DNA from 2 places in the Anabaena sp. 90 genome. Region 1 is predicted to be linked to the other one. Evidence: riboswitches for the same ligand, from Rfam matches in the RefSeq annotation. Region 1 holds a riboswitch; the other holds the start of a gene.
The links. Region 1 has a riboswitch for cyclic di-AMP ahead of ANA_RS21630 (universal stress protein). Riboswitches for the same ligand answer to the same signal wherever they lie in the genome.
Positions count from the first base shown of each region.

Region 2: it holds a riboswitch for cyclic di-AMP, as region 1 does, so the genes downstream of both, ntrB (nitrate ABC transporter permease) here and ANA_RS21630 (universal stress protein) in region 1, are expected to answer to the same signal.

Region 1 covers NC_019439.1:623,351-633,393, forward strand. The annotation lists gene hemE (uroporphyrinogen decarboxylase) at 1-934, opposite strand, end outside; cyclic di-AMP (ydaO/yuaA leader) riboswitch at 1,855-1,968, shown strand; gene ANA_RS21630 (universal stress protein) at 2,126-2,770, shown strand; gene corA (magnesium/cobalt transporter CorA) at 3,325-4,476, opposite strand; partial or broken gene ANA_RS25435 (NAD(P)H-binding protein) at 4,852-5,307, shown strand; partial or broken gene ANA_RS21645 (SDR family NAD(P)-dependent oxidoreductase) at 5,462-5,692, shown strand; partial or broken gene ANA_RS27945 (cupin domain-containing protein) at 5,748-5,873, opposite strand; gene ANA_RS21650 (BON domain-containing protein) at 6,039-6,482, opposite strand; gene ANA_RS26770 (hypothetical protein) at 6,705-6,905, opposite strand; gene ANA_RS21655 (sensor histidine kinase) at 7,029-8,480, shown strand; gene ANA_RS21660 (UDP-N-acetylmuramoyl-L-alanyl-D-glutamate--2,6-diaminopimelate ligase) at 8,797-10,043, opposite strand, start outside.
Region 2 covers NC_019427.1:801,335-811,377, forward strand. The annotation lists gene ANA_RS03645 (hypothetical protein) at 1-836, shown strand, start outside; gene ANA_RS03650 (ABC transporter ATP-binding protein) at 972-1,805, opposite strand; gene ANA_RS03655 (ABC transporter substrate-binding protein) at 1,837-3,279, opposite strand; gene ntrB (nitrate ABC transporter permease) at 3,362-4,207, opposite strand; cyclic di-AMP (ydaO/yuaA leader) riboswitch at 4,307-4,503, opposite strand; gene rnc (ribonuclease III) at 4,725-5,459, opposite strand; partial or broken gene ANA_RS28090 (Swt1 family HEPN domain-containing protein) at 5,520-5,882, opposite strand; gene ANA_RS03670 (XisH family protein) at 6,289-6,705, shown strand; gene ANA_RS03675 (XisI protein) at 6,693-7,028, shown strand; gene ANA_RS03680 (GUN4 domain-containing protein) at 7,078-7,794, opposite strand; gene ANA_RS03685 (NADP-dependent isocitrate dehydrogenase) at 8,073-9,494, shown strand; gene ANA_RS03690 (cytochrome b/b6 domain-containing protein) at 9,852-10,043, opposite strand, start outside.

The DNA.
Region 1 (10,043 bases):
GAACGGTGTCAATAACCCGCTCGCGGATAAACTCCTTAGAACCAAATAACACACCTGGATCAAGATTACCCTGTACCTTCATCTGCTTCCCTAATCTGGCTCTAGCATCTGCCATATCTACTGTCCAATCTACAGTAATAATATCAGCACCAGAGGTAGCCATTCTTTCTAAAAGTCCCGCACTACCTGTCACCAACAAAATTAATGGTGTGTCAGGATGAGTGGCTTTAACTTTCTCAAACACCATTTTTTGATAAGGTAGCGCAAAGGTATCATAATCTTGAGGGCTTAATTGTCCTGCCCAAGAATCGAACATTTGTACTACTTGAGCGCCACAATCAATTTGATAGCGGACATAATCAGCAATAGAATCTGCTAATTTTGTGAGTAGCTGATGGAGAATTGTCGGATCTGAGAAGGCCATGTTTTTGATGATGGAATAGGTTTTAGAACCCTTACCTTCCACCGCATAAGCCGCTAAAGTCCAAGGTGCGCCAACAAAGCCTAACACCGTTGATTGATTGCCTACTTCCTGCCGTAATGCTTGCAAAATCGTTCTGATAAACGGCAGTGCTGCTTCTGGTTCTAGAGGACGCAGTTGTTCAATTTGTTCTTGGGTGCGTATGGGCGAATAAATAATCGGTCCCTTCCCTTCCGCAATATCCATGTCAATCCCCATTCCTGGTAAGGGGGTGACAATATCGGAAAACAAAATTACTCCGTCGGGTTGGAAAGCTCTCCAGGGTTGGAGGGAAACTTCGATTGCTACTTCGGGAATTTCCGAGCGATCGCGGAATGAAGGATATTTGTCCCGCAAATCCCGGTATGCTTGCATATAGCGTCCCGCTTGTCGCATCATCCATACAGGGGGACGATCTACTTGTTCACCACGAGCGGCCCTAAGGAGGAGAGGAGCCGTTAAGGAAACACCCATTTAACACTTCGTCCTAAGTCACTTTTATATTTCACCATATAGCTTACCATCCTCCGATTCCCCTTGATCTGCCTATCTATACAGGTCTTAAGGTTGCTTGACTTAACTTAACAAAACGTTACGATGTTCTTTTCATATCTGGAATCTGGAATTGTAGATTTGAAAATTTTTACAACTAGGGAACTGGATTATGATTCTAACACACAAGCGTTGGTTATTATCTTATTGGTTGGGTATCTTAGCTGCTCTTTTATTCAATTCATAAATGAGATAAACATAAAATGCACAATTTTTTAAATTTCAAAAAAGAAAAATTACTGCGTCAATAACTCCCCCACCGTTCTGATGTTATTGATGATTATTGATTTCAAACAAAGATGTAAAATTATTCTTAGCGTCTTTACGCGAAATTAAATCAGCATATATCAAGTTATTAGTAAACGAAGTGCTAAAAAATGCTAATGACTCTGCAAAAATTAGCATTGTTAACAAACACTAGTAGTTTGTCAAGATAAAAATGATGGACTGTAGTGTGAGCGTCTCGCTCACGCGGGCTTTTCGGTCCGCACTACCAAAAACCCGTCAAAATAAATTTGACAGACTACTAGCTAATGATAAGCTTAACAGTAACAACCAATAAGTATGATGAACACAGTAGCAGAGGGATAAAACCAGAAGTTAATTTTTCCTAAACTTTGGTAAATAGCCATTAAACATAGTTTAACAATGAATTATGGCTAAATTCTGACTTCTAAATTTTTGCTAAGTTGAAGTAGTTTAAATCATTAAATATTAGAGAAAACAGGGTAAATCAGTAATTAAGCTGCTCACTACAAGCATATCCTCAATATTCTTAAACTTGACTTTATCTAAACCTAGTGTAATAGTATTACTATATTTTTAGTGGGTAGCCTAATCCAAATTCATGAAAGCTGAATTTGAAGCGGAGGAACCAAGTATTTGGGGCTAATCTTATGAGAGACACCTTCCAGTCTTAGCCCGTCAGCTAACTCCGTCGGCAATGGAAGGAACCTCCAAAACTTTGGCTGTAACAGCAGTTATGATTGGGGCTTCCTTAATCAATTGCGGATTTTGGATTTAAGATAAATCTAATATCTAAAATTGTTATCCCTGCTTCTCGTTGGTTAATCGTTTCAAGGGAGAGAAGTTAAAACTGTGAAAATCAAAACAATGTTGGCACGTTTGCAAAGTGCGATAGGTCGTGATGACTTAATTGAACAAATGGTGCTATTACCAGAGACTCAAAAATCATTTGCTAAAAGAGGTTCGCAGACAAAATCAGCTAACTTAATTGTCGGCTATAATGGTTCACCTCAAAGTCATACAGCCCTAGATATTGCCTGTTGGATTGCCTACCAAACGAGTTTAGCAACTAACTCGCAAGTTACAGTTCAAGCTGTTTATGTAGTAGAAGAAAACTGCAATTATCAGTATGTTGATATATTCAATGTTGCTGATAATAAAGCTCAATTAGAATGCCAATTAAGTAATATATCAAAGCCAGTCACGTTGCGATTAAATCAACCCAAAAGAACAGCAATTTTACCGCAGTTAGAAAGAGAATCGAGAACTTATCTCCAGGAAGCAGATAGAATTCTTTGGCAAGCAAAAACTTTAGCCGAAGAATGGCAGGGTTCATTTAAATCTCATTTACGGTTTGGTAACATTGTTAAAGAACTTAATCAGGTTGTAGAATTAGAAACTGCTGATATTCTATTTTTAGGCTGCAAATCTATCAATCATCCGCTGATTGAAACACTAGGTCATAATTTTCCTTGTGCAGTTTTAGGTATTCCTAATTGTATTGATGAATAATCTCGGTTTTCAATTACAGTAATTTGAAATTCCATTCTTACAGAGGAAACAAAGAACTGGCAAGAGGGTGGGGTCTAAATCTTCACCCAAAACTTGCTACTTACAGCACTTTCCGGCGCACAAATATTTGTACTGAGTTTTTTCATAATTAAAAATACTTAAAAAGCCTGTATCGTCTCCTTTTTAATTATTAATTTTTAATTCTGCCCTGCGGTACTAGCCAATTTTTAAGCGACAATAGGAACATAAGAAAATGGAGTTAATAAATAATACCTTCACCAAATTGGAAAAAGCCTTGATTCGTAACAAAAATGCCAAAGGTATTGAGGAAAATACTCCTTGTGTTAAATAATAACTAGTTAAGCACTAGTAGGTAGAGGTGGAATATGACAACCCAAAATTTGCTGATCCCTCATGCTTATACGTATCTGCTTGTGAAAATTGGTGTTTTAGTTCTAGCATTGTTGCTGTGGTTTATATTTACAGCAGCCCCTGTTATTTAATTGCATTCACCACTTAGAGATGTTTAATCAAGCGTCTCTATTTTATCGAATTTAGCGATGAATATCTTTTTGAAAATTAACAGAATTAGTCAACCAACCCCGTCGCCAAAAAAAGTATAGTAAACTGATTGCCACTAACGCCATTACTCCTAAACATAGCGGGTAGCCCCAATACCAATTTAATTCCGGCATATTGTGGGGTGATTTTTCGGTATTGAAATTCATCCCATATACCCCAGCAATAAAAGTCAAAGGAATAAAAATAGAAGAAACCACCGTCAGCAGTTTCATGATTTCATTCATTTTATTGCTAATTGCTGATAAATAAACATCCATTAAACCAGCTACTAATTCTCGATAAGTTTCCACTATATCCATCACTTGGACTGCATGATCATAACAGTCTCTTAGATAAATTCTCACATCATCACTAATTAATTCACTACCATCTCTAATTAAAGAATTAATTGCATCTCTTTGTGGCCAAATTGCACGACGTAGTTGTAATAATTCCCGCCGAATTTGATATATTTTTTGCAATGTTTGTTGACTAGGATTAACGATTACTTCCTCCTCTAAATCATCAATTCTTTCCCCATACAGTTCTAAAACTGGGAAAAATCCATCAATAATTGCGTCTAATAAAGAATAAGCCAAGTAATCACTACCTTGTCTGCGGATAATACCTTTATTCTTATTAATTCTCATTCTCACCCCATCAAAACAATCATGTTCTGGTTCTTCTTGCACTGTCAAAACATAATATTTACCTAAAACTAAACTCACTTGTTCACTATAAAAACCGCCATTATTATGATTAGGTACAACCATGTGGGCAATAATCACTAATTGCTCTTCATAATCCTCGATTTTTGGTCGTTCTACCATGTTGACAATATCTTCTAAAATTAGAGTATGTAAATCAAAAGTTTGACCTAAACGATGCAAAATATCTTTACTACCTAAACCTTGAACATCTACCCAAGAAACGGATTCTGTATCCAAATAATTAAGACATTCTTCTGGATAACTTATTTGTTTCTGAATCAGTTGAGTTTGGTTATAGTCAATCAGAAAAATAATTGGTTGTTCAGCATTTTCATCAACAATGATTGTTCCTGGTGGAGTTCCTGCTTGGTGAAAAAATTCTTTATCGCGTGACTTGTGGATAACTTTGGAAACTCGGCGAATTTTCTTAACCATAAATTTTAAGTCTCTAGATATTACTGATTTAAATCTTAACGCATATCATATAATACTTCTAATTTATCCAGATATAAAAAGCAGAAAAATATGCTTATGCAACCAAATCAGCAAACATTTTGGTTAATTGAACCTGAAGCAAAACCATTGCAGCAGATTATAGGTGGTGGTTTTATTTTACCAGATGGACAAGTAGCGATTGCTAGAATTTTACCACATTCCAGTTATGCCACCAATGCATCTCTACCATCTTTTCAACAACTGCAAAATCAACGAGGGAGAAAATTAGTATTTGGGGAAAACTCACTCAATGATTATCATCTCCAAGATTTTAAACTAGTAAGGGATCAAGATGTAACAGGTATCAGCGGCACAAAAGCCGCAAAAATGTTTAATAACAAAGTAGAAATTGCAATTGGTGATATCTGTAAACCCAGCACATTGACAGCAGCAATGGCAAATATTACCGCCATTATTTGTTGTACAGGAACTACCGCTTTTCCCTCTGCAAGATGGGAATTTAATCAAACCCCCAATATAATCGAATTGGTAATAACTGCATTTAATCCCCAATTTCTAGAAGACAAAGCGAAAAATACCCCGACTAAAGTTGATACTCAAGGTGTAATTAATCTGATCTCCGCAGCACCAAAAAACTTAAACCGCTTCGTGTTTGTTTCTTCCTGCGGAATTCTCCGTAAACATCAATTTCCTTTTAATATTTTGAATCTTTTTGGTGTACTTGATGCTAAAGAAAAAGGAGAACAAGCCATTATTAATTCGGGAATCCCTTATACTATCATTCGTCCCGGACGTTTAACCGATGGCCCTTAGAGGATGTTTGAAAAGTATCAGAATTAATCGAGATCCCCCCAACCCCCCTTACAAAGGGGGGCTAAATTCCTCAAAGTCCCCCTTTTTAAGGGGGATTTAGGGGGATCTGCGGGTGTCAGATCCCACACGAGAAAGTTTTCAAACATCCTCTTATACATCCTATGATCTCAATACCCTACTCAAAGCCACAAGTGAAGGTAAATTAAACGTCATTTTTGGAAAAGGAGATACAATTTCCGGTGATACTAGCCGAATTGATGTAGCTGCAACTTGTGTAGAAAGTTTATTTTATCAAAATTCTATTAACAAAGTTTTTGAAATAGTCAATCAAGGAGATAGACCAACTATAATTGATTGGCAAAATCTTTTTTCACAATTATAAAAAAGAGAGCAAAAAAACATGAATTATGAAACTCTTGTAGTGCGGGCATCTTGCCCGCTGTATTCGCACTGGCAGAATCAAAGATAATTGCTAATCGGTTAGAGTCACAGGGACTAATTCGGTATGCTTGATAATCTTTGGGAGATTTAATAATGGGAATTACACAACTATTATCGTACATATTTTTAATGGGTAATTAGTGATGAAGAAATGGGTAGAAAATACCCAAAAACAGGACTTACTAACTAAAGTAAGCCCTGATAGATTTTAATCTCAAGTTATACCCATTTGAAAAATAGATGATTGCAAAACCAATTCACTATCCCAATGGGATAAAATAGAATGACTAAAGTTTTTTCTCTGTCTTCACTTCAGCTTCTACTTTGACACTTTTCACACCAGCTACTTCCTTGATTAAAGTTTCAGCTTGTGTAATTTCTTGCTGAGAAGTTGCTGTTCCTTTAAGGATAATTGCCCCATTTTTGTTGACTACTTCCAACTTATTCTCAGGTAAACTGGCTTTTAGTTTTTTGCTAATTTCTGTTTTTAAGTCGGTTGTAGATGTAGAAGTTGCAGAAGGAGTTGCAGTAGAAGTTGCAGTAGGAGTTGCAGTAGGAGTTGCAGTAGAATTATCTATAATTCGCGTCGTATCAGAAGCGGGTTTGGCTGGTACAGCAGGAGTTTCACTGGTAGTACCAGTAGTTTCTGAACCTGTTTTTGGTGCTTCTTGACAACCAACCATACCAGCTAATAAAACGCTACTAACGAGAAAAGGAATGAGCTTTTTCATGTTGATTTCCAAAATTGAATACTTGAAGTGATGGATTTTACTGTGAGTGATGCCCAGGAGCAAATCTTAAAAAAGAATTAAATTGCCACACCCAAAAGTCATAAACCAAATACCTGAATAACTGACAATATGACAACTTTCCAATAACTAAATTAAAACGCTTTTATTGAAAAGAGCCAATTTAATTGTACTCATGGCTATAGAATATTGACGGTTTGATGCTCACCGATAGCCACTATCTCTATATTCTCTATCATAGAGACTCAGCCGCATCTTTTTTGGGATTGATAATTGGGGACTGGGGATTGGGGAAGTGGAGGAAGTGGAGGAAGTGGGGGAAGTGGGGGAAGTGGGGGAAGTGGGGGAATATTTCTTCCCAATGACAACTGACAACTGACAACTGACAAAGAGAGGATATTGCACCTTAATTGTTCGGTTATACCACTTTCTATCTTCACACTAATGACGATAATCTCGTAGATATAGTTTGCAAATGTCTAAATATAACCACCATTAGCTGCTGAAGCAATCAAGAGGTGAAAACCTGTGTACGAATGGATTTTGCCAAGTCTCAAGGAAGTTTTATCTGAAAATCAATCTCATCTTGCTGAGTGTTCCTCGGCTAAAGCAGAACAGCAATGGCGTGTCAGTCTCGCAGCCACGGAAAACTTGCTGTTGAAAACTTTAGCTGCAACTTCACCTGATACTACTCCAGGTTTGGTATTAGCCGCACCTGCACCTTTATTTAGTCACCCCCAACTAACACAACGGTTACAAACGGTAACTTTTACAGCCAGACCTTTTAACCCTTTGGCGTTGATGCCATTCATTATGCCATCAGAAATGGCGCGGAATATAAATAATATAGAAACAAATACTTCCGATCATACTACTTTTCAAGAATCTATCTTACCTTTATTACCGGCTGATCCTTTGGGTGCGGAACAGTTTTGTTTGGTGTTTACAGATAAATTTAGATTAGTTTTGGTTTTGGGGGAACATCAAAATGGTAAAAAAGAGTTTTTGTTTTCCTTTGAACCGGAAATAGTCAAAAAAGCTTGGCAATCTTTAGGTGCTAGGGTAGTTTTAACTAATCCAGAATTGTTTGCTGATTTAGATATTCAGGTGCAAAACTATCCTTTGGTTGCACCAGATTATCACACTATAATTCAATTTAGTCAGTTATTACTTCAAGAATTAACAATTACAGAAAATAATCCAGTTACACATACTTCATCACATTTTCATTCACCAACTCCACTGCCAAAATCTCCATCTCGTTCTGACATAGAATTACTCCAAGCCTTTGCCCATGAAGTTCGTACTCCATTGACAACTATTCGGATGATGACACGGTTACTATTAAAACGGCAGGATTTGCCGGGGAATGTGATCAGTCGTTTAGAAGTTATTGATCATGAATGTACTGAACAAATTGACCGGATGGAGTTATTATTTAAAGCAGCAGAATTAGAGAATTTATCACAACCTTTAAAATTGGCTAATTCACACTTGACCCCAATGTGTTTAGAGGATATTTTACTGCAAAGTATTCCCCGTTGGCAACAAGCAGCAACTCGGCGTAATTTAACTTTAAATGTGGTTTTACCGAAGCAATTCCCCACGGTGGTTAGTAATCCGGCGATGTTAGACCGGGTACTTACTGGTTTAATAGAGAATTTTACTCGCAGTTTACCTGCTGGTAGTTGTATTCAGGTGCAAGTAATGACTGCTGGTGATCAGCTAAAATTGCAATTATCTCCTCAGTTTGATTGTCAAGATAAAGGCTATACAACAACACCACCAATTCGCAAATCTTTAGGTCAATTATTAATGTTTCAGCCGGAAACAGGGGCAATTAGTTTAAATATGGCAGCAACTAAGCATTTATTTCAAGCAATTGGTGGAAAGTTGATTGTGCGTCAACGTCCTCAAAATGGGGAAGTATTAACAATTTTCTTACCTTTGGAAGTCGGTCATCAAGTGTCAATACCTTAGTCAAATTACGAGGGTGAGATGATAATGCTTTAACCATGAACTCCCGTTCCTCGCTCTTGCTTGGCAAAAACAATCACCCCTAAAAATTCCTTAAAGGTTTCCGACAAGGATTTTTTAAATGTATTGACGGTAGGATAAGGGTTTTAGATTCTAAACTACCTTTTCATCGAAACGCTTATATATGATTATTTTTGCCGTTTTTGCCAAAAATTATCAAGGCTCTTATTTTGGCAATAGTATTGAAGTGTAAAATAGATTTTTTACAACTTGGTGCGAAACAAGGGCGGGGAAACCCCACCCCTTGAAGATGGGTTAATTAATTTTGGCTATTTATTCTTTGCTGTAAAGCTTCCCGTGCTTGTTCTCTGTCGTCAAAATGAATTTTTTCAGTACCTAGAATTTGATAGTCTTCGTGACCCTTCCCGGCTAATAATACACCGTCTCCAGGTTGAGCCTGTAAAATAGCCGTCCGAATTGCGGTAGCGCGATCGCTCACAACCATTGGTTGTACTATATCAGGAATACCTGCTAATACGTCCTGTAATATCTTTTCTGGGTTTTCCGTGCGGGGGTTGTCTGATGTCACTACTGCTAAATCTGCGAGTTCAGCCGCTATTTTACCCATTTTTGGACGTTTAGTGCGATCGCGGTCTCCTCCACAACCAAACACACAAATCATTTTACCAGGAATAAACGGCCGGGCAGCTTTCAGTAAGTTCTCCAAACTATCGGGAGTATGGGCATAATCTACAATCACGCTAATATCTTGCTGTGGGTGAATTTGCACCCGTTCCATGCGGCCAGGAACGCCGGGAAACCCAGGAATGGCATTTGCTACCAATTGCAAATCTAAACCCACATGGACAACCGCACCCACAGCAGCTAAAAGATTTTCTAAGTTATATTGACCAACTAAAGGACAACTAAAATCTACATTTCCTTGGGGAGTATGTAAAATTCCGCTCACACCATTTGGTTGATAATTTAAATCACTCATCCAAAAATCAGCGGTACTATCATTAACGCTATAACTCCAAACCTGTTCTGGACTCAAGGATGCAATTATCCGTTTACCATAAGCATCATCAGCGTTGATAATTGCCCGTCCGTGGAGATAATTAGGACTAAATAACAACGCTTTCGCGGCAAAATAGTCCTCCATATCCTTGTGATAGTCCAAATGGTCTTGGGTAAGGTTGGTAAATACCCCCACTTCAAAAGCACAATTCAAAACTCTACCCTGGTGCAAAGCATGAGAACTAACTTCCATTACCCCAGTTTCACAACCAGCATTCATGGCTTTAGCTAATTGTTGCTGCAAATCTACTGCAAAAGGAGTAGTATTCACAGCGGTTTCCTCAAAACCAGGCCAGCGGGTGTAAAGTGTGCCTATTAACGCCGTCGGTAAATTAGCGTGAGTTAGAAAATATTCAATCAGGTGAGTGGTGGTAGTTTTACCATTTGTCCCCGTCACACCCACCATTTTCAGTTTTTGTCCAGGATAACCATAAAAAGCTGCGGCTATTTGAGCGCAGGCTTTAGTCATATTATCGGCACTCATGA
Region 2 (10,043 bases), on a different replicon from region 1:
GCTGCATATCTCTGGTAAGTTGTGGTAACGCACCAAAGGATATGTTTAAAGAAGATTCGAGTAATACTGTCACACAAAGTCAAAGGGAAATTTCTTCAGTAGCACCAAGGGAACAAGAAGATAAACAAGAATCTTCTCCAGAATCAGAAACTCAAGAAGATGAAAATAATAAAGAAGAGGAGAAAACCCCTGTTCGTAAAAACCTGGATAAAAATACTAAAAGAGATGGAAGTAAAAAACCAAAATTAGGAATAGTAAAGGAGTTAGTTAATGGTGATTTAATGTGCTACGTTACCTTAGTAGATAAAAAAGGCATTGAACACAATGTTGGTGCGAGTTTTGATATTTGTGCAGACGAGAAGAAGTTTGTCAATAAAAAAGTCCGTGCTGTTTATGAAATACAATCAGTTAGTGATTGTGAAAGTGCAGAACCTTGCGGTAAAACTCGCAAAGAATCCATCATTACAAAAATGCAAGTTGTCAGTGAAGGTTCAGAGAGAAGATCCTCAAGCGATAATTCAAAAAGTGGTAATTCACAAACTTTAAGTAATGGTAAATGGACAATTACTTTGAGTAATACTGATTCTTGGAATGGGGTTAATGGTACAGGAAATGTGAATTATCAAGGATGTGATACTAATGGTAAATGTCTCAAGTTAACAGGTGGTAAAGTTTCCTGTCGAGATGGTAAATGTGTTACAGGTTGGAAAAATGGGGATTATGTCTACATTTTAGAACAACCGATAACTGAAGATGGTAATTCTACTTCTACTTTAAGAGTGAGAAAAGATAATACTGAAATTTTGAAGGCTACAGACTTGAAATTGCTGAATTGAGGGATAAAATTCAAAAATTCCATCTCTCAAACTCTGACTCTCTGAGCCTCTGCCTCTGGAGCGTGTTAGCGGAGCGGAGCCAAATAAAATCATACTTTCACTCAGCAAATCTGGGCAACCACGGGGGGTTTGCCCCTACTCTGGTGTGAAATTTTGATCCAGAAAATTAAGAGCATGATTGCGAAGTTCAAAATATTCTGTAGAGTTCCGCATGGCCACTCTATCTCTAGGATGTTCAAAAGGAACTGTTAAAATTTCTCCTATTTTTGCAGATGGTCCATTAGTCATCAAAATAATTCTGTCAGACATATAAATTGCTTCGTCAACATCATGGGTAATCATCATAACAGCTTGCCGATGATGTTCCCAAATATCTAATACTTGACGTTGCAATTTACCACGAGTTAAGGCATCTAAAGCCCCAAAAGGTTCATCCATTAATAACATTTTGGGACGAATTGCTAAAGCCCTGGCAATACCCACTCTTTGTTTCATTCCTCCAGAAATTTCATCAGGATATTTGTCTGCGGCTGCGGTTAAGTTTACCATTGCTAAATGTTCATTGACAATGCTAATTTTTTCAGCCCGATTGGCATTTTTCAAAACTTCATCTACTGCTAAACGGATATTTTCACGGACTGTTAACCAAGGTAATAATGAATAATTTTGAAATACCATCATTCTATCTGCTCCTGGTTTCCGAATCTCTTTACCATCTAAGCGAATTGAACCAGATGTAGCTTTTTCAAAACCACCAATTATTTTTAATAATGTGGATTTACCACAACCAGAATGACCAATTACAGAAATATATTCATCTTCACCAATGGTCAAATTAACATTATCTAAAACTGTGAATTCTCCTTTATCCTGGGTTGGATAAGATTTAACTAAATTCTCTACTTCCAAAAATCCGTTACGGGGTAAAATTTCTGGAGAAGTATGATCTTTTGAAATCGTATATTCCATGATTAATTCCTTTTGATATAATTAGCTATTTTTAAGACATGAAAAACTGAGAAGGAGCGTTAGCACGAATATCAAAACTATTGAGATATCCTACAGGATCACTAGGATCAAATCCTTTTTTATCTATAAATGCTTCAGGAGGTTCAACTTTATAATCATCCTGGGGACATTCAATTCCCATTTCTGCGGCTATGTCTCGATATAAATCGGTTCTCCAACCTTTTGCAGCTACTTCTTTGGCGTTTTTAGGAATTTCTTTGATTTGTCCCCACCGGGCTGCTTGAGTCATTAACCAAAGACTGCGAGAACGCCATAAAAATGTGGAATGTTCTCCTATTTCATGGGGAATACTATTAGGAAGATCATAAAAAATTGTGGTATCATCTGCTTTGATAGTTCTGTCTTTACCATCAAAACCACCATAATTATAATTGCCAATAATTCCCGGTCCAGTAAACTTAGTAATAGGAACACCCGGCTTTTTAGGTTTTGCCCCAGTGAAAGAACGTTGTGTGAGTAATTCGGCTATTTCTTGGCGATTTTCGGGTTTTCCACAATATTGACAAGCTTCGATCATTGCTTTCACCAAAGAACGGTAAGTTTTGGGATAATTGACAATAAAAGATTCCATTACTCCCAGGAGTCTATCTGGGTGTCCTTGCCAAATTTCCTTACCTTGGGCAAAGGTAAAACCGATACCTTCATTACCTGTAATTGCTCTAGTGTTCCAAGGTTCAGCAACCATGTAAGCTTCCATTGCCCCAATTCTCATGTTTGTCACCATTTGCGGTGGAGAAACAATGATTACCCGAAATTCCTTTAAAGGATCAACACCCGCAGCAGCAGAAAGATAGCGAGCAAAGTATTCATAAATGGCAGAACTGAGGACTACAGCCCAAACTTTCTTTTCCGGGGGTTGTTTGTCAAAATAGCCGCGAAAGTCCCGCCCAAAGGCTTCTAAAGCCCCATCACCGTATTTTTGCTGATATTCAAACCAAGGACGGATGCCATAGTCCCACATATCCTTACTCATGGTCATAGCGTTACCATGACGGTGAATGGTCATTGCTGCACACAAAGGAGCATGACGCGCCCCTTCAGCCCCTATTCTAGCGTTGGTAACTGCACCAGAAACGACGGGGGAAGCGTCGAGACGACCAAAAATTAAGCCGTCGCGGGAAGTAGCCCAACTGGCTTCGCGGTTGAGTGTGACATTTAAACCATATTTGCGGAAAAATCCTTTTTTCCAAGCGATCGCAAATGGCGCACAATCATTAACAGGAACATAACCCACAGTAATGTCCGATTTTTCTAAATCTTGGGATTTAACTACAGGTGTCACCGCTAAAGCTTCTTCTGTTAATCCCCTAGCAGACCTATCTCCAGAAACTGCACAGGATGATAAAAATAAACCTGCTGTAGTCGCACCTATTCCCGTAATAAAATCTCTGCGAGTTAAATGATTTTCAGTCATAATTTATCATTTGGGATTTTATGAAAATACAAATTCATCTGCGTTTATCCGCGTTCATCATCTTCTATCTGCGTTTAAATCATTAACTTCCTGAACGGTGAGTAACTAACTCTTGAAGTTTTCCCACACCGTAATCTAAAATCAACCCAGTTAAGCCAATTACAAACACGGCTAAAAATACAGAACTCAGATTTAAACGACTCCATTCGTCCCAAACAAAAAATCCTATTCCTACCCCACCAGTGAGCATTTCTACAGCCACAATTACCAGCCAAGCTATCCCCAAACTAATTCGCAAACCTGTAAAAATATAAGGCAAACTTGCAGGTAAAATAATTTTGGTAATCTGTCCCCAGCGGTTCATTCCCAAGACTTGTGCTACATCTAAATAATCTTTAGGAACATTAGAAACTCCCAACGCTGTATTAATAATAGTTGGCCACAGCGACGTAATGAAAATCACAAAAATAGCGGAAGGATCTGCTAAATTGAACAGAGATAAAGAAATGGGCAACCAAGCCAGTGGTGATACTGGTTTAAAAATCTGAATAATGGGATTAAAAGCCAGCATTGCCGGTCTGGACATTCCGATCAAAAATCCCAAGGGAATGGCGACTAATGCACCCAAACCAAATCCTAATATTACCCGCCGTAAACTTGCTAATAATAACCAACCAATGCCTAAATCACCGGGACCTCTTTCATAGAATGGATGTAAGATATAGTCCCAATTAGCAATTAAAGCTTCTGGTGGTGTGGGCATTAATTCATGATTAGCTAATGCTACTATCCACCACAATAAAATAATTCCTAAACAGCCTAATGCTGGGAATAAAAAAGTATCTTGAAAAATTACAAGTTTGGCTTTTCTCCAAACAGTTTGTCCCGCAACTGCAAAAATGGCAGCTATATTTAGTTGCAATATCATTTATTTCACCTCAGCAGAGTTAAGCTTGGATACGCAAATATTAACTAGTACCAACCTTGGACACTGATGAGATCAGAACATAATTAAAATTCTGTCTCTTCAGTCTCCTCTCAATGCCTACGAAGTTAGCTGACGGGCTAGGGTTGAGAGATCCCCTTTTTTGCTCAATTTTAGATTTGATTTGAGTTTTAAAGCTTAAATTCCTAAACTCATCAAGACAAAAATACGCCCCACAATTTGGTTCCTCCGTTCCAGCACTATTAACTGAAATGTACTGGATTAAGCTGACTTACTCAATCATGAATAATGATAGAACATTAACATTTATATTCAGTAATAACATCAGTAGTTGTCATGAATATTAATTTCCGGCGATTATAAATCGCTACTACACAAACAAAGTCCACCTGCGTGGACTTATTAAAAATCAAGACCTTTGAACCCACGTAGCTGGGTCTTGTCTATGTAGCTGCGACTTCTAGTCGCCAAATCAAGCAGAAAATCAACAATTATCAATCTAATAAACCTGATTTTTCCATTTCGCTAACGCATCTTCAGCAGCAGCTTTTTCGGCTTCTTTTTTATTCTTTCCTTTACCTTCTCCCTTTTCTTTACCTTCTACTAATACTTTAGCTCTAAATTCTGGCGCGTGAGATGGTCCCCCTATTTGTTCCGTTACATACTTAGGGGGATTTGTGATACCTTTAGCTTGTACCAATTCTTGAAACCGATTTTTGGAATCTACATTAGAACGGATTTCTACAATGTGTTTTGAGGCATCATTAAATAATATTTTAACAATCTCACGGAGTGGTTCAACATTACGATTATTATCTAAATAGTAAGCGCCAATTACAGCCTCAAATGTACTACTTAGTAAGTTAGGATTTTGAAAACCGCCATCTCTAATTGTTCCTTTTCCTAATCTCATTCTAAAGTCTAAACCTACTTCTATAGCAAATTTTGCCAGTTGTTTTTCTTCTACTAATGCGGAACGAAGACGAGTTAATTCATCTTCTCCTTTTTCAGCAAACTTTTCATAGAGATATTCACCGCTTAAAAAATTGAGAATAGCATCACCGAGAAATTCTAAGCGCTCGTTATGTTCCCCTTCTCCGGGGTTTTCGTTAACATAGGAACGATGGGTTAATGCTTGACGCAGGAGTTTTTCGTTAGAAAATATCAGAAGTTTGTGTACATCAGATAGTTTTTCTTTAATACGAGCTTCTTCCGCTTTTTCTGGAGACAACATTTTCAAAACATCTTGCTTTTGCTGTTCAATAATATCTAGTTCAGATGCGGAAATTGCTTTCATAATTCTTGTCATACTATCAAGAGCGCGATAAGTATCATCTGTGGAAAACCTTGATTGATGCGCCCATTTATTTCTCACGTCAATTAACTCACTGACTAAAGCACGTTCAGCATTACTGAGTTTTTTCTTGAAAACATTATCCCACTGCTTGATAATTAATTTTAGTAGAACTGAAACATCTTCTTGTAAAGTTTCTTCTAAATTTCGTCTAAGTGTTTGATCCTCAGATATACAAGATTTTGCAACTACTAACCAGCGATCACCATGCACTATTCGCATTTCTTTTTCTATATAGGAATATAATCCTTGAGATAGAGTAGCTAAAGCTCTATTAATTCGCTCGTGATTACTAATGGCCATTGAACTTTGCAATAAAATTATACAAATATATATAATTTTACTATTTTTAATAATATATTGTCTATATAAAAATTCGTAAAATTACCTAAGATTAATTAGGAGATTGTTTAAGTAAGTACAATACAGCCTATTTTATCTCGATCCAGTATATAATGGTGAGTAAAAACACACACAATAGTATTAAAATGTGTGCTTTATTTATGTACAAAATACTAGAAAATAAATTTCAAGTTAGATATATAGGACTAATATTTGATTTTTGAAATATACGTAGGGTGGGCATTGCCCACCGTAGGGGGATTTTGGTGGGCAATGCCCACCCTACACTACTTAAAATTTTTCAAATATCATTTATGATTCCTATAGTAAAATATAATAATATATAAAAAGACTAAATTTTAAACCAATGCCAGCTAAAGATATTTTTCATGATGCTGTGAGGAAAGGATTAGAAAAAGAAGGTTGGGTAATCACGGATGATCCTTTGAGGATTGAAGTTGGTGATGTAGAAATGTATATTGATCTTGGGGCTGAAGAAATTCTCGCTGCTGAAAGAACTGGAGAAAAAATAGCAGTGGAAATTAAGAGTTTCACTGGTACATCTAATATTTCTCAATTTCATACAGCAGTTGGCCAGTTCTTTAATTATCGTTTCGCATTAGAACAAAAAGAATCAGAAAGAGTTTTATATTTAGCTGTTCCTTTGGGTGTTTATCACGCTTTCTTTCAATTGCAATTTATCAAAACAGTTGTCGAACATTATCAACTTAAAATCATTGTTTATGATCCGATTCAGGAGGCGATTCTAGAATGGAAAAACTAAAGCAATATCAAAATTATGTTCAACAAGTTATCAGAGAGTATGCTCAAATAGGTTCAAAGAAAGATGAGATTGAGCAACAACTGATTTTTGATCCCGTTGGTAATCATTATCAGTTAATGTATGTTGGTTGGAAGAACAGACGCAGACAGCATGGTTGTGTTTTACATCTTGATATTAAAAACAACAAGATTTGGATACAACATGATGGAACGGAGATTGGTATTGCCGATGAATTAGTTAAATTGGGCGTACCAAAAGAAGATATTGTCTTAGCTTTTCATGAGCCTTTGATGAGACAATATACAGGCTTTGCAGTTGGTTAATTTCAGATCCCCGACTTCTTTGAGAAGTCGGGGATCTAACGGGATCTAACTACTTATTCCAAGCAGGATGACACAACAGAGAAGACATCACCCGCACACCACGCAATTGATTAGAGAGGGGTAAATGACCTCTAGGGGCGGTTAAATCCCAGGTGAACCCGTTAGGATATCTTGTCCAGTTATTACCATTCTTCCAGTCAATTTTTGGCCACAAGTTGACCCAATTTTTACTTAAACCTAACCAAATTTCGCGCTGGACAGAAAAGCCAAATTTACCTTCTGAGTGAACTACCCAGAGTTGATTAATGGTGCGTAAGTCTTGAATTGGTAAACTTTCTACTTCTGTAAAGTATAGCCATTTTCTTTTTACTGCTTGGGGACCTGCTGCTTCACACATCTTTTGAATTGTCAAGAGGTCAGCGGCTTGAAAATCTTGATCTGCAAGTAGCTTTTGCAAAGAATTGTAACTGATCCCACAGTCCGATTTTAGAGGTACAATTCCTTCAGGAAAGTTAGTTTGTAGAAATCCTTGACTTGTCGGTGCATCAGTATTGTAGATGACTTGGTAGACTTTGCCATCAATCCAAGTTGCTGGGGTATCACGACGTTTCAGCAAAAATTCCTTCAACACATCTAACCCATCATTACCCAAGTCAGCTAACTGCGGGATGATTTGTTGTTGGACTTTTTCGGACCCAGCGATTAACTTTTGGCGGAGGGAGTCGAGATCATTTGTAGTGCCTGATACAATCATTGGGTCTGTCATGCCGTTACTCGTGTTAGCGTGAGCGTGAATAAACTATCTACTGCTATCGGTTATTCTACAAAATGAAAGCCGAATAGCGAAAAGTAGTTTACTCCGAATCTTGGGTAAAGTTGGCAAGCCCTTGAGTATATATCTGAAAGAATCACTCACGGTGGCTTTAGCGAAATCCTAGCCCACAATACTTTATCAGGTAAGGAGTTACAGAATCCAGGAGTTACAGAAATTATGACTCCTGACTCCATACCCGGTGAATTTCTTCTATTTGGAATTTGTGAATTATGTACGAAAAGATTACTCCTCCCACCACCGGCGCGAAAATTACCTTCAAAAATGGTGAACCGGTTGTTCCTGAAAATCCCATTATTCCCTTTATTCGCGGTGACGGTACGGGTATAGATATTTGGCCGGCGACGGAAAAAGTGCTTGATGCTGCGATCGCTAAAGCATACAATGGTCAAAGAAAAATTAGCTGGTTTAGGGTTTATGCTGGTGATGAAGCCTGTGATTTGTACGGCACATATCAGTATTTGCCCCAGGATACATTGACGGCTATTAAAGAATATGGCATAGCAATTAAAGGACCTCTAACTACTCCCGTTGGTGGTGGAATTCGGTCTTTAAATGTGGCATTACGCCAAATCTTTGACCTTTATACTTGCGTGCGTCCTTGTCGTTATTACGCTGGGACACCTTCTCCCCACAAAACTCCTGAAAAACTGGATGTGATTGTTTATCGGGAAAATACGGAAGATATTTATTTGGGGATTGAGTGGAAGCAAGGTAGTGAAATCGGCGATCGCCTGATAAAATTCTTAAATGAAGAATTGATACCCGCTACCCCAGAACACGGTAAAAAGCAAATTCCCCTCGATGCTGGTATCGGTATCAAACCCATCAGCAAAACTGGTTCTCAGCGTTTAGTTAGACGTGCTATTAAACACGCCTTATTATTGCCCAAAAATAAGCAACAAGTCACCTTGGTGCATAAAGGCAATATCATGAAATACACAGAAGGCGCTTTCCGGGATTGGGGTTATGAATTAGCCACAACGGAATTCCGTCAAGAAACTGTAACAGAACGGGAATCTTGGATTTTGGGTAATAAGGAAAAAAATCCCCATATTTCCGCAGAAGAAAATGCCCATGAAATTGATCCCGGTTTTGATTCTTTGACTCCAGAGAAAAAAGCGCAAATTGTCAAAGAAGTAGAAACAGTTCTAAATACAATTTGGGAAAGTCACGGAAACGGCAAATGGAAAGAAAAAATCATGGTCAATGATCGCATTGCTGATAGTATCTTTCAACAAATTCAAACTCGTCCAGATGAGTATTCTATTCTGGCGACAATGAACCTCAACGGTGATTATTTATCTGATGCTGCTGCTGCTATCGTTGGCGGTTTAGGCATGGGTCCAGGGGCAAATATTGGCGACTCCTGCGCGATTTTTGAAGCTACCCATGGGACAGCCCCAAAACACGCTGGGTTAGACAGAATTAACCCCGGTTCTGTAATTCTTTCCGGTGTAATGATGCTGGAATATATGGGTTGGCAAGAAGCCGCAGATTTGATTAAAAAAGGATTAGGTGATGCCATAGCAAATGGTCAAGTTACCTATGACTTAGCGCGGTTAATGGAACCACCTGTACAACCATTAAAATGTTCTGAATTTGCTGACGCAATCATCAAACATTTCGGTTAATTTCCGTTATCGTGAAATTAAGATTCCCGACTTCTTCAAGAAGTCGGGGATTTGAGTAGCGTTTGCTTAGACTGTCTGAATCAGGATAACCAGGATTTAAGGATTAACAGGATGTGATTTTTTATTTAAAGTGGGGTTTTCGGATCATAGAGAAGCTGCTATTACTTAAATAATAAATTATTATTTAAGTAATAGTTTACAAAATAACGTTTTCAATTTGAGAATATTCAATTTATCAATCTGTGCTAGTAATTTTTCCAAAGTTTCAGATTCTTCATTTGACAATTGATTATCAGAATTTTTTATTAATAAATCATCTTCGTAAGAAATTACTAAAACCTGGAATAATAACTCCTTTTATGATTCACCACTAGAAAAAAACAAAGGTAAAACAAATGCTGTGATAATTCCCGCCAATACAATCACCTCGATTATTTTCATTAATAAACCAACTGCCATAAATTGATTAATTTCTTCTCTAAGATTATTAGAAAAATCATTGAACCAAGCACGTAAACGATCATACCAGTTAGCAGGGCTATCTTCTGG